One region of the Bradyrhizobium sp. 61 genome, then DNA from elsewhere that is predicted to be linked to it. Evidence: predicted binding sites of a transcription regulator. Region 1 holds the regulator's gene; the other holds the start of a gene.
What was found. Region 1 encodes PhoB, which activates phosphate uptake and scavenging genes when phosphate is short. Its sites were predicted from a motif close to TGTCATNNANCTGTCAT; they were not measured.
Positions count from the first base shown of each region.

Region 2: a site for PhoB is predicted at 2,532-2,548, ahead of IVB46_RS25700 (acetoacetate decarboxylase). Genes of this name have one in related genera too.

Region 1 is NZ_JADPIU010000019.1:12,303-19,033, reverse strand. It holds gene pstC (phosphate ABC transporter permease subunit PstC) at 1-533, shown strand, start outside; gene pstA (phosphate ABC transporter permease PstA) at 535-1,380, shown strand; gene pstB (phosphate ABC transporter ATP-binding protein PstB) at 1,377-2,198, shown strand; gene phoU (phosphate signaling complex protein PhoU) at 2,210-2,926, shown strand; gene phoB (phosphate regulon transcriptional regulator PhoB) at 2,942-3,649, shown strand; gene IVB46_RS08365 (GcrA family cell cycle regulator) at 3,886-4,398, opposite strand; gene IVB46_RS08360 (aspartate aminotransferase family protein) at 4,855-6,063, shown strand; gene argF (ornithine carbamoyltransferase) at 6,063-6,731, shown strand, end outside.
Region 2 is NZ_JADPIU010000067.1:380,982-387,712, forward strand. It holds gene IVB46_RS25690 (type 1 glutamine amidotransferase domain-containing protein) at 46-846, opposite strand; gene IVB46_RS25695 (patatin-like phospholipase family protein) at 1,317-2,492, opposite strand; gene IVB46_RS25700 (acetoacetate decarboxylase) at 2,713-3,495, shown strand; gene IVB46_RS25705 (transporter) at 3,609-4,625, shown strand; gene IVB46_RS25710 (carbohydrate porin) at 4,647-6,050, shown strand; gene IVB46_RS25715 (MFS transporter) at 6,047-6,731, opposite strand, start outside.

The DNA.
Region 1 (6,731 bases):
CCAACACGTTCCAGCCCTTCATGATCAAGATCTTCGACGGCGTCCCCGTGCTGGGCGCGATCTTCGCAGGCCCGCCGTCCTATCTCAGCCTGTTCAACGCGGCGCTGATCCTCGCCATCATGGTGCTGCCCTTCATCACCTCGATCTCGGTCGACGTGTTCAAGACGGTGCCGCCGGTGCTCAAGGAAGCCGCCTACGGCGTCGGCTGCACCACCTGGGAAGTCGTGCGCAGCGTGGTGATCCCCTACACCCGCGTCGGCGTCATCGGCGGTGTCATGCTGGCGCTCGGCCGCGCGCTCGGCGAGACCATGGCGGTGACCTTCATCATCGGCAACTCGTTCCGCATCTCGTCGTCGATCTTCGCCCCGGGCACCACGATCTCGGCGGCGATCGCATCGGAGTTCGCCGAGAGCGACGGCCTGCACCAGTCCGGCCTGATCCTGCTCGGCCTGCTGCTGTTCGTGCTGACATTCTTCGTGCTCGCGGCTGCACGGTTGATGCTGATGCGTCTTGAAAAGAAGGCGGGGAAGTAACATGAACCCGATCTACGCACGCCGCCGCCGCATGGACATCGTCATCCGTGTGCTCTGCCTGGCTGCCGCTGCCTTCGGCGTCACATGGCTCGCGCTGATCCTGATGACGCTGCTCTACAACGGCATTGCCGGCCTGAACCTGGAGCTCTTCGTTGCGGACACGCCGCCTCCGGGCTCGACCGAGGGCGGCCTGCGCAACGCCATCGTGGGTTCGATCATCATGACCGTGCTCGGCGTCGGCATCGGCGCGCCGCTCGGCCTGTTCGCCGGCACCTATCTCGCCGAGTACGGCCGCAACGACCGCCTGACCTCGGTGATCCGCTTCATCAACGACATCCTGCTCTCGGCGCCCTCGATCATCATCGGCCTGTTCATCTATGGTGCGGTGGTGGTGCCGATGCGCGGCTTCTCGGCGATTGCCGGCGCACTCGCACTCGCGGTCATCGTCATCCCGGTGGTGCTGCGTACCACCGAGGACATGCTGCTGCTGGTGCCGAACGCACTGCGTGAGGCGGCCTCGGCGCTCGGCCTGCCGCGCTCGCTGGTGATCAAGCGCATCGCCTATCGCGCGGCGCGCTCGGGCCTCATCACCGGCGTGATGCTGGCCACCGCCCGCGTCGCCGGCGAGACCGCGCCGCTGCTCTTCACCGCGCTGTCGAACCAGTTCTTCAGCCTGGGTCTGAACAAGACGATGGCGAACCTGCCGGTCACCATCAACAATTTCGTGCAGAGCCCCTACGCCTACTGGAAGCAGCTCGCCTGGAGCGGCGCGCTGCTCATCACCCTGACCGTTCTTGCCCTGAATATTGGCGCGCGCATTCTGAGCGCCGAGAGGACCGCAAAATGAGTGATCTTTCCGTATCGATGAGCGCGGCCGGTGGTTTGCCGCAGGCGCCGGTGCTGCCCGAAGCTCCGGCCAAGGTGACGGTGCGCAACCTCAATTTCTACTACGGCGAGCAGCACGCGCTGAAGAACATCAATCTGGCGCTCGGCACCAACCGCGTCACGGCGTTCATCGGCCCGTCGGGCTGCGGCAAGTCGACCCTGCTGCGCATCTTCAATCGGATGTACGACCTCTATCCGGGCCAGCGCGTCACCGGTCAGCTCATGCTCGACCAGACCAACGTCCTCGACCCCAAGCTGGACCTCAATCTGCTGCGCGCCCGCGTCGGCATGGTGTTCCAGAAGCCGACGCCGTTCCCGATGACGATCTACGAGAACATCGCCTTCGGCATCCGCCTTTACGAGAAGATCTCGAAGTCCGAGATGGACGACCGCGTCGAGAACGCGCTGCGCGGCGGCGCGCTGTGGAACGAGGTCAAGGACAAGCTCAACGCCTCCGGCCTGTCGCTCTCCGGCGGCCAGCAGCAGCGCCTCTGCATCGCCCGCACGGTCGCGGTGCGGCCCGAGGTGATCTTGTTCGACGAGCCCTGCTCGGCGCTCGACCCGATCTCGACCGCCAAGGTCGAGGAGCTGATCCAGGAGCTGTCCGAGAACTACACGATCGCGATCGTCACCCACAACATGCAGCAGGCGGCGCGCGTCTCCGACAAGACCGCCTTCATGTATCTCGGCGAACTGATCGAGTTCGACGACACCAGCAAGATCTTCACGTCGCCGACCGACCGGCGCACGCAGGATTACATCACCGGCCGGTTCGGCTGAGGAGACGGAACATGGGTTCTGAACATACCGCAAAGGCCTTCGATACCGACCTCCAGGAGCTCACGCGCCTGGTCGCCGAGATGGGCGGCATCGCCGAGCGCATGATCGTCGATTCCGTCGACGCGCTGATCCGCCGCGACGTCGCGCTCGGCCAGCGCGTGGTCACCATCGACGCCGAGCTCGACGCGCTCCAGAAGAAGATCGAGGAGCGCGCCGTGCTCACCATCGCGCGCCGCCAGCCGATGGCGGTGGATCTGCGCGAGATCGTCGGCGCCATGCGCGTCGCCACCGATCTCGAGCGGATCGGCGACCTCGCCAAGAACATGGGCAAGCGCGTCGCGGCGCTGGAGACGGATTTCCATCCGCTCAAGCTGTTCCGCGGCCTGGAGCACATGACCGACCTCGTGCAGCAACAGGTCAAGTCGGTGCTGGATGCCTATGCCGCGCACGATCTGCCGGCGGCGATGGCGGTGTGGAAGGGCGACGAGGAAGTCGACGCCATCTGCACCTCGCTGTTCCGCGAGCTCCTCACCTACATGATGGAGGATCCGCGCAACATCTCGTTCTGCATCCATCTGATGTTCTGCGCCAAGAACATCGAGCGCATCGGCGACCACGCCACCAACATCGCCGAGACCGTGTTCTACATGATCGAGGGCCAGGCGATCACCGACAAGCGGCCGAAGGGCGACATGACGACCTTCGCCACGACGGTCCCGAACACTTAAGGAGCGACGAACACCATGGGCGCACGCATTATGGTGGTTGAGGACGAGGAAGCTCTCACCGAGCTTCTCCGCTACAACCTCGAAGGCGACGGCTATGACGTCGAGACGGTGATGCGCGGCGACGATGCCGACACCCGCCTCAAGGAGCATATCCCCGATTTGATCGTGCTCGACTGGATGCTGCCGGGCCTCTCCGGCATTGAGCTGTGCCGGCGGCTGCGCACCCGGCCCGAGACCAAGCAGCTCCCGATCATCATGCTCACCGCGCGTGGCGAGGAGAGCGAGCGGGTGCGGGGTCTTGCGACCGGCGCCGACGACTACATCGTCAAGCCGTTCTCGGTGCCGGAGCTGCTGGCACGCGTGAAGGGCCTGCTCAGGCGCGCCAGCCCGGAGCGGCTCGCCACCGTGCTCGCCTATGGCGACATCGAGCTCGACCGCGACAAGCGCCGCGTGGCGCGCTCGGGCCGGCCGATCGATCTCGGCCCGACCGAATATCGCCTGCTGGAGTTCTTCCTGGAGCATCCCGGCCGCGTGTTCTCGCGCGAGCAGTTGCTCGACAGCGTCTGGGGCCGTGACATCTACATCGACGAGCGCACCGTCGACGTCCATATCGGGCGCCTGCGCAAGCTGCTCAATCTCGGCCGCGAGCAGGATCCGATCCGCACCGTCCGCGGCGCGGGCTACGCACTGGACGATCGCTTTGCGAAGGCGGAGCAGGCGTAAGCTCGGTGAGCTGCGGCCACATTCTCGGTGTCGTCCCGGACAAGCGCAAGCGCGGGTCCGGGACACCCAAAGCGATCGGTTATTGTGTGAAAAGGTAACTCCGAGTCCCCGTAGCCACATCTTGCGGTGGTTAAGGGTCCCGGATCTGCGCGTGCTCAAGGCGCGCTTGTCCGGGACGACATCGGATTTGTTGAGCCGCCATCGTGTGACGGCTCCTTTCTGAGCTCAGAACGACTTCAGCGCGGACCCGGCTTCGCCGGCGCGCGCCGGCGATCGGCCGCGGGCTGATACGCCACGCGCGAGTGCTGGGCGCAGTAGGGCAGGCCGGAGAGCGCCTTGCCGCCGCAGAAGAAGAAATCCGGGCTCGAGGGATCGCCGACCGGCCAGTGGCAGGTGGCCTCGTTCAGCTCCAGCAGCGACAGCCGCTGGCTCATCGGCACGACGTTGTCGTAGGTGACCGGTTCGGCCTCGACCTCGACTTCGAAGGCTTGCGCCAGCGCGGTGTTGCCGCGTGCGATCGGACGGGTCACCCTCATCATGTGCTGGGCGGGGCGCGCCTTGCGCGGCCGCGGCGCTGCCGATGAAGGGCTCTTGGCGCGGCCCGACAGGCCGAGCCGGTGCACTTTGCCGATCACGGCATTGCGGGTCACATTGCCGAGTTCAGCGGCGATCTGGCTGGCCGAAAGTCCGGCCTCCCAGAGCTTTTTCAGCTGCTCGACGCGATCATCCGACCAGGTCAAAACGGTCATTGCACCCTTTCCTTCGCCGGCGCCTGCCATCCTGGCGGCCGCACGGCGAATGCCTAAGCTTCGAAAAACCCGTGCCGCCAGAATCCCTTAAGGCTCGCCGGGCGCACCAGATGCGCCCGAACGCTTACGCCGGTACATGAGGACTTAGAGGATCAGAACTGCTGCACGAGATGTCGTATCTGACAAGCCAAACGCTACAATATGGCGTGACTCACGCGCAAGAGTCCGCCGACTCGCTTCCACATGTTCCGTGGCGGAAACACGCAAAATCGCCACCGCAAGACTACGGATTCTGCGTTTCGCGAGGCTTTCCGGGCGGCATTGACACCGGTTTCACCAGGCATAAGATAGTCAGGCGTGCCGCCCTTAAAAGGCGGCACGTTTCGTTTTCCGAGCCGGTCAATGGTGCGTTGCGCAATGCACGCTCACGCCGTCCGCAACATTCAAGTGATCGTCATGACTAACAGCGCAGCGCCGCATTTGCTCCCCGTTTTCGCCAGGTCCGACCTCGGTTTCGAGCGCGGCGAAGGCTGCTGGCTGATTGCGACCAATGGCGATCGCTATCTCGATTTCACCTCGGGCGTGGCGGTGAATGCGCTCGGCCATGCTCATCCTGCGTTGGTCAAGGCGTTGCAGGAGCAGGCCACCAAACTCTGGCACATGTCGAACCTGTTCCAGAGCCCGGACGGCGAGAAGCTCGCCGCGCGTCTGTGCAATGAAAGCTTCGCGGACTTCGTGTTCTTCTGCAATTCCGGCGCCGAAGCGCTGGAAGGTGTGATCAAGCTGGTCCGCCATCATCACTTCTCCAAGGGTCATCCGGAACGGTACCGCATCGTCACCTTCGAAGGCGCCTTCCACGGCCGCACGCTGGCAACGCTCGCCGCGACCGGTTCGGCAAAATATCTCGAAGGGTTCGGCCCGCCGATGGACGGCTTCGACCAGGTCCCGCATGGCGATATCGAAGCCGTCAAGAAGGCGATCGGTCCGCAGACCGCCGGAATCCTGATCGAGCCGATCCAGGGCGAGGGTGGCGTGCGTTCGGCAACGCCCGCCTTCCTGAGGGCGTTGCGCCAGCTCTGCGACGAGAAGGGCCTGCTGCTCGCGTTCGACGAGGTGCAGACCGGCATGGGCCGCACCGGCGATCTGTTCGCGCATCGCCGCACCGGCGTCACGCCTGACGTGATGTCGCTGGCCAAAGCGCTCGGTGGCGGCTTCCCGATCGGCGCGGTGCTGGCGACCGCGGACGCGGCTGCCGGCATGGGGCCCGGCTCGCACGGCTCGACCTTCGGCGGCAATCCGCTCGCGATCTCGGCTGCCAACGCCGTCCTCGACGTCATGCTCAAGCCCGGCTTCTTCGAACACGTGCAGAAGATGTCGCTGCTGCTCAAGCAGAAGCTCGCCTCCGTGATCGATCGTTATCCTGACATCGTCAGCGAAGTGCGCGGCGAAGGCCTTCTGATCGGCATCAAGGCCGTGGTGCCGACAGGCGATCTCGGCGCGGCATTGCGCAACGAAAAATTGCTCACGGTCGGCGCCGGCGACAATGTCGTGCGCTTCCTGCCGCCCTTGATCGTCACCGAAGCCGAGATCGAGGACAGCGTCGGGCGGCTCGAACGCGCCTGCGCCGCGATCTCGTCCAGTCAGACCAAGCGGGCGACAAGCTGATGAGCAAGTCCCCGAAGCACTTTCTGGATATCAACGAGCTCCCGTTGTCGGAGCTCAAGAGCATGCTTGCGGCCTCCTCCGCCATGAAGGCGAAGCAGAAAGCGCACCAGCCGGTGAAGCCGCTGGAAGGCAAGACGCTGGCGATGATCTTCGAGCGTCCCTCCACCCGCACCCGCGTCTCGTTCGACGTCGCCATGCGCCAGCTCGGCGGCGAGCCCATCATGCTGACCGGCGCCGAGATGCAGCTCGGCCGCGGCGAGACCATCGCCGACACGGCGCGCGTGCTGTCGCGCTATGTCGACGCCATCATGATCCGCATCCTCAATCACGAGGCCCTGCTGGAGCTGGCGGAATATGCGACGGTGCCCGTCATCAACGGCCTGACACGGCGCTCGCACCCTTGCCAGGTGATGGCCGACCTCATGACCTACGAAGAGCATCGCGGCCCGATCGAGGGCAGGACGGTGGCCTGGACCGGCGACGACAACAACGTGCTGGCGTCCTGGGCGCATGCCGCCGAGCGCTTCAAGTTCAAGCTCAATGTCGCGACGCCGCCGGAACTTGCGCCGAAAAAGGTGATGCGGGACTTCATCAAGGCCACCGGCGCGCCGATCGTGCTCGGCACCGATCCCGAGGCCGCCGTGAAGGGGGCCGACTGCGTCGTCACC
Region 2 (6,731 bases), on a different contig from region 1:
CTGTGCGCAATTGCGCACCGGGCCGGATGACATTGGAGTAAACGCTTACGCCGCCACAGTGGCGCGGTCGAGCGCTGCGATCAGCTTTGCCGCGATGGGATGGTCGGACCGCGGATTCTGGCCGGTGATCAGCTCGCGGTCCTCGACGACGTAAGGCTCGAAGTCGACGGCGCTTCGGCTGACCTCTGCACCCGCAGCTCCCAGCGCGTCCGGCATGGTGAAGTAGATCTTGCCGTGCAGGAACTGCTCCTCGATCGGTATCTCTTCCGAGGCGGTGAACACCGTCATCTTGTATCCCGCATACTGCCAGCCCTTGCCCAGCTCCGCGATCCTGGCCTTGTCGCCGGCGATCAGGGCGGCGCGATAGGCCTTGGCGTCGGGCAGGGCGGCCAGCGTCGCGATCGGTCCGTGGCAGAGCAGCGCCGTGATCTTCTTCCGTTCGTGGAAATATCGCAGAATCTTGCCGAGCTCGGGATCCTGCATGAGGTCGACGACCGGACCCTGCCCGCCGGGGACAAAAACGGCGGCATATTGATCCAGTCCTCCGTCCACGATCGCGCGCAACGTGCGCACGTTGGTCATCGACGGGTCCTTGTCGAAGAAATCGCGTCCCCGCCGGTAGGCCTTTTCGTCGCCGCCGAAATGGGCCGCATGATCGGAGGCCGGATCGATGTACGGTTGCTTGCCGTTCGGCGTCGCCAGCACCACCTCGTAGCCGGCGTCGATCACGGCCATTGCCGGCACGACGGTTTCATTGAGGTATTGGCCGGTCGGTCCGGTGCCGCCGCCCTGGATTTCGATACGGGTGGCATTGGAGCCGACAATGAGCACTTTGCCTTTGGACATGCGATCTCCTCCGATTTGCTTGATCGTTTTGCGGTTAGAACTTCATAACAATCCGGCCGACGCGAACGGCAACCTGCCGCGACGACCGTTCTGGCGTTTCAAGCAACGACTGGAGCAGATCGGGCGGAGCACGCCGCTTCGCTCCGCAAGCTCGCCCCGAAGGCTCCTGCGGAGGGAATAATCTGTCGCTGTCGAAGAAGTAAGCGGCTTCGCTGATGGCGCGCAAGCCAGCCTCCCAACGTCATTCCGCGCGCAATTTAGGGGATGCGGCGTAGTCTGACCATGTGGCGCGATCGGCCTGGAGCGGATGCATCGTGCGATTTTGCAATGATGCCATCATGCTCCTGTTTTGCCCGACGAGTCAAGTGTACTTCGGTAAAACGTAAGTCATTGATCCGCCACGCCCCGGCTACTGTGCATGGGGTTGTTTTCGCAGTTTTTGTTTGGAGCGGTCCGTCTGAAGAGCGCCGTTACGCGCTCTCCGTCTCCCGGTGCACGTCGTGCACCACGAGGCCCATGCCTTCCTCGGGCATCTTGATCCAGTCGCGGCGCTTCAGCGTGCGCTTGGTGTCCTCGTAGCCGCTCGTCCAGTGCTCGCGCATCGAGGTGCCCGAGAATTCGTGGTCCTTGGCGTCACCCTCATAGGCCTTCTGCTGGTAGATCAGGTGCAGGATCGCGATCTCGGGCATGCGGCGCAGGCTCGACTTGAGCTGGCGATCCTCGTCGGAGAGTTGCTCGTCCGGGACTTTCGCCAGCGCCTTGTAGAGCAGAACCTTGAGATTATGCGTGCGGCGGTAGACGTCGGTGTTGTGGCGCGTGCGCGAGGAATACATGATGTCCTTGTGGCGGGCCATCACGTCCTGGATCGAGCGCGGCAGCACGCCCCGCGCGCTGAACAGGTCGACCTGGAACACCAGCGAGTTGAGCGCATCCTCCTGGTCGAGCAGATGCTGGAGCGGCGTGTTGGAGACGATGCCGCCGTCCCAGAAATGATCGGTTCCGATCCGCACCATCGGCAGCGCAGGGGGCAGGGCGCCGGAGGCCATGATGTGCTCCGGCTCGATCTCGTCATGGGAGTTGTCGAAATAGATGAAGTTGCCCGAGAGCACGTTGACCGCGCCAACCGCGAAGCGGACCTTCTTCTCGTTGATGAGGTCGAAGTCGACGAGCTCCAGCAGGCTCTCCTTCAGCGGCATCGTGTCGTAATAGCTGGTGGCGGTGCGCGCGCCGACCGGGCTGAACCAGGGATTGACCTGGTGCGGGGTGAAGAAGCCGGGCTGGCCCATCGCCGACGTCATCCACGCACTGGTGAGATTGCGCCACTGGCGGAAGATGTCGCCGTCGGGCGTGTAATGCCAGATCTTGCGATTGGTGATGCGCTCCCAGAAGATGCGCAGCGCCTCCAGCCGCTTCTCCGGCTTGTTGCCGGCGATGATGGCGGAATTGATTGCACCGATCGAGACACCGCAGACCCAGTCGGGCTCGATGCCGGCTTCGTGCAGCGCCTGGTAGACGCCGGCCTGGTAGGCGCCGAGCGCGCCGCCACCTTGCAGCACCAGCGCGACGCGATCGCAGCGTTCGGGGCGCCAGCCCCGTGCGGGAGGCTGATGCGTCTGATGAGCCGGTTGCGACGTGCGGGCGTCCATGGGTGCCTCCTAGCGTGGACCAAACGATTGCGTCCGGCAGTGACGGCGTGATGACAATTTCAGCGCCGATGCATCGTCTGCATGCAGGTCGACCGCAGCGGGAATGGCGGGAGGTCGTGCGCCTGACGGAAATCCTTCACATCGCAGTCAATGACGGCGGCTAGCAATTTGCGATCCAGGCCTGACGCTGCCGGGCGGGCATCACACACAGGAGATCAGGATGCGCAGGGAAGACGTGCTGAGACTTCCGTCCATGCCGGCGGCGGGGCCGAGCTATCCGGCCGGGCCCTATCGCTTCGTCAACCGCGAATTCCTCGTCATCACCTACGAGACCGATCCGGAGCTGATCCGCGCCGGCCTGCCTGAGCCGCTGGAGCCAATCGACCAGCCGATCGTGCACTACGAATGGATCAAGATGCCGGACTCCTCAGGCTTCGGCAGCTACACCGAATCCGGCCTCGTCATTCCGGCGCGCCTCAACGGCGAGGAGGTCAATTTCGTCTCGCAGATGTATCTGGATGATGATCCGCCGATCGCGGCGGGCCGCGAGATCTGGGGCTTTCCCAAGAAATACGCCCATCCGAAACTCGAGATCGTCAAGGACACGCTGACGGGTACGCTGGAATATGCCGGCCAGCTCGTCGCCATGGGCACGATGGGCTACAAGCACGAGAGCATGGCCGGCAACGGCGATCGCACCCGTGCGACGCTGTCGAAGACGCAGATCAATCTGAAGATGATCCCGGGCGTCGACGGCCGTCTCGAAGTCTGTCAGCTCGTCGCGATCAACCTCATCGACATCGTGCCGAAGGGCTCCTGGATGGGGCCCGGCCGGCTGCATCTGGTGCCGCACGTCAACGCGCCGGTCGCGGATTTCCCGGTCCGCCGTTGCCTGGGCGCGCACCACTACATCGCCGATCTTACGCTGCCGTTCGGCCGCGTCGTGCACGACTACGTCAAGGAGGCCGAGGCGGTGGCCGCGACGGGGCTGGCCGCGGAGTAGGGCGGCCATCATCAAACTGTAACAAAGCCGTAATTGAGTACCCGTGAGAGGTCCGGAAGATGCCGTCAGCCATCTTCCGGAAACGGGGCATTTGTTGACGGTTGGGGTTGGCCATGGCTGAGCCGGCGAAGCTTGTCAGCGCGATATCGGATTCCGTGCCCGCCATTCCCGGCCTGGTCTGGGCGTTCCGGCTGCACGGCGACGGCAGCGCCGAGGCGCTGCCGATCGACCAGCCGATCGAGTTCAGCCATGACGGCCGGCTCTGGCTGCATTTCAACCTGACCGATGCGCGCGCACGGCCCTGGATCGCAGCGTCACAGCTGCCGCCGCTCGCGCGTGACCTCCTGCTGTCCAACGACACGTTCCAGCAGCTTCACGTCATCGACCATTGCGTCTACGGCGTCTTCTCCGATCTCGTGCGCGACATCGACAGCGCGACGGAAGAGACCGCGTTCCTGCGTTTCGCCATGACCGAGCATCTTCTCGTCAGCGGCCGGCATCAGGCGCTATGCTCGGCCGATGCGACGCGCCGCGTGCTCGAAGGCGGCTACCGCGTCGACAACGTCGCCCATCTCCTGGAGAAGATCGTCGACGAGGTCGCCGATACGCTGGACCGGATGGCGGACAAGCTCGGCCAGGAGATCGACGACATCGAGGAACGGATTTTGGCCGACGACGCCAAGCCGGAGATGCGCCGCAATCTCGGCCGGCTGCGCCGGACCTGCGTCAGGTTGCATCGCCAGCTCACCGGCCTGCGCGTGCTGTTCCACCGCCTCGATCAGAAGAACACCGATCATCTCGCGCCGGCCTTGCGCATCCACGCCGGCAAGCTGGCGCAGCGGCTGGACGGGCTCGATCACGACATCGTCGAGCTCCGCGAACGCAGCCGCCTGCTCGAGGAGGAGCTGCGCTTCAAGAACGAGGAGGAGAGCAACCACCACCTCCACACGCTCTCCATCGTGACCTCGCTGCTGCTGCCGCCGACCCTGATCACCGGCATCTTCGGCATGAACACCAAGGGCCTGCCGCTCACCGATGTCGAGAGCGGATTTCTCTGGGCGGCGCTTCTGATGGCCTCGTCGGTGGGGGCGGCCTATCTGTTCATGCGGCGCACGGGTATCTTCAGGTAGCGTACGCAGCCGGTATCAGCCGTGATCGGGACGTCCCACAGATTTCCGCTGCGAAATGCGGCCGCGATCGTGCTGGCCTCAACGGTCGCGAGCACCGGCGCGCTCGCCGGCGCCAAGGACGAAAGCGCGGCCGCATGGCTGGCGCCAAAATGGTTCAACGAATGGCATGACGGGCTCGCCAACAAGGGCCTGAATTTCGGCGCCACCTATATCGCCGACAACATCGCCAACGTCTCCGGCGGCGTGAAGCGTGGCGCCATCCATTTCGGACGCCTCGATCTCTCGGTCGATGCCGATCTCGACAAGCTCGTGGGCTGGACCGGTGGCCGCTTCTACGCCAATGCGTTCGTGATCTACGGCCAGGGGCTCTCCCGCAACTACGTGATGAACCTCGCCACCATCAGCGAGATCGAGGCACTGCCGGACCAGCGGCTCTACAACGCCTATTTCGAGCAGAGCTTCTTTGGCGACCGCCTGAACATCAGGGCCGGCCAGCAGGCCGCCGACGTCGAGTTCTTCGACAGCCAGACCGACGACCTCTTCATCAACGGCACCTTCGGCTGGCCCGCGATCAAGGCAAGCAATCTTCCCGCCGGCGGCCCGGCACCGCCGATCGCGGTGCCCGGCATCCGCATCAAGGCGGCGTTGACCGAGAACATCACCGCGTTCGGTGCGGTGTTCAACGGCGATCCGTCGGGTCCGGGCGAGGCGGATCCGCAGCTGCGCGACCATCATGGCTTGGCGTTCCGCGTCAACGATCTGCCGTGGGTGATCGGGCAGGTCCGCTTCAACTACGACATCGATATCGGCGGCCGGCCGCTCGCCGGCAATTTCACGCCGGGCGCCTGGAAGCATTACGGCTCGTTCGACAGCCAGCGCTTTACGGCGGAGGGGCTGTCGATCGCCGATCCTGGCGGAAGCGGTGTGCCTGCAAGACTTCGCGGCAATTACGGTGTCTTCGCCGTGATCGAGCAGGTGCTCTATCGCCCGCCGGAGGTAAAGGACAACACCACGTCAGCCTCGATCCCGGGCATCACCGCGTTCGGCCGCATCGCTTACAGCCCGCCGGACCGCAATCTGATCGACCTTTATGTGGACGGCGGCATCGGTTTCGTGGGCTTCACGCCAGGCCGTCCGCTCGATCGCTTCGGCGTGGCGATGGCTTATATGCGGATTTCAAACACCGCGCGCAATCTTGACATTGATACGCAGGCTTTCACCGGCATCCAGAGTCCGGTGCGCAGCAACGAGACGCTGATCGAGATGATCTACGAGGCGCATATCAAGCCGGGCTGGCTGATCGCGCCTTACTTCCAATACGTATTCCGCCCCTCCGGCGGCATCCCCAATCCGAATGATCCGACCGGCGTGGCGCGGATCGGTGACGCCGCAGTCTTCGGCGTCACCACCACGATCAGGTATTAGGCCATCGCCGGCTTCGGCTCGGCCTTCGGTTGCCGCGACAGCGCCAGCACGATCAGCGAGGCGAACACGCAGAGCGCGCCGGCGATGAAGAATGCGGGCAGGTAGCTCTGAAGCAGCGTCCGCGACAGGCCTGCGCCAAAGGCCGCGGTGCCTGCGCCGAGCTGATGGCCGGCAAAGATCCAGCCGAACACCAGATTGGCGCGCTCGGGTCCGAACTTCTGCGCGGTGAGGCGCACCGTCGGCGGCACCGTGGCGATCCAGTCGAGCCCGTAGAACATCGCGAAGATCGACAGCCCATAGAACGAGAAGTCGCTGAAAGGCAGGAAGATCAGCGAGAGCCCGCGCAGGCCGTAGTACCAGAACAGGAGGTAGCGGTTGTCGTAGCGGTCCGACAGCCAGCCCGACATGATGGTGCCGAAGAAGTCGAAGATACCCATCGCGGCGAGCAGGCCTGCCGCCTGTACCTGCGGGATGCCGAAATCGAGGCACATCGGGATCAGGTGCACCTGGACGAGGCCGTTGGTCGACGCGCCGCAGACGAAGAAGGTCGCAAACAGGATCCAGAACGCGCGCGACTTCGAGGCGTCGCGCAGCGTGCCGAGCGCAACGCCGGTGATCGAGCCATGGCTGAACGGCGGGGCCGGCAGGGGCTCGGTGCCTTCGTCGCCGAACGGGCGCAGG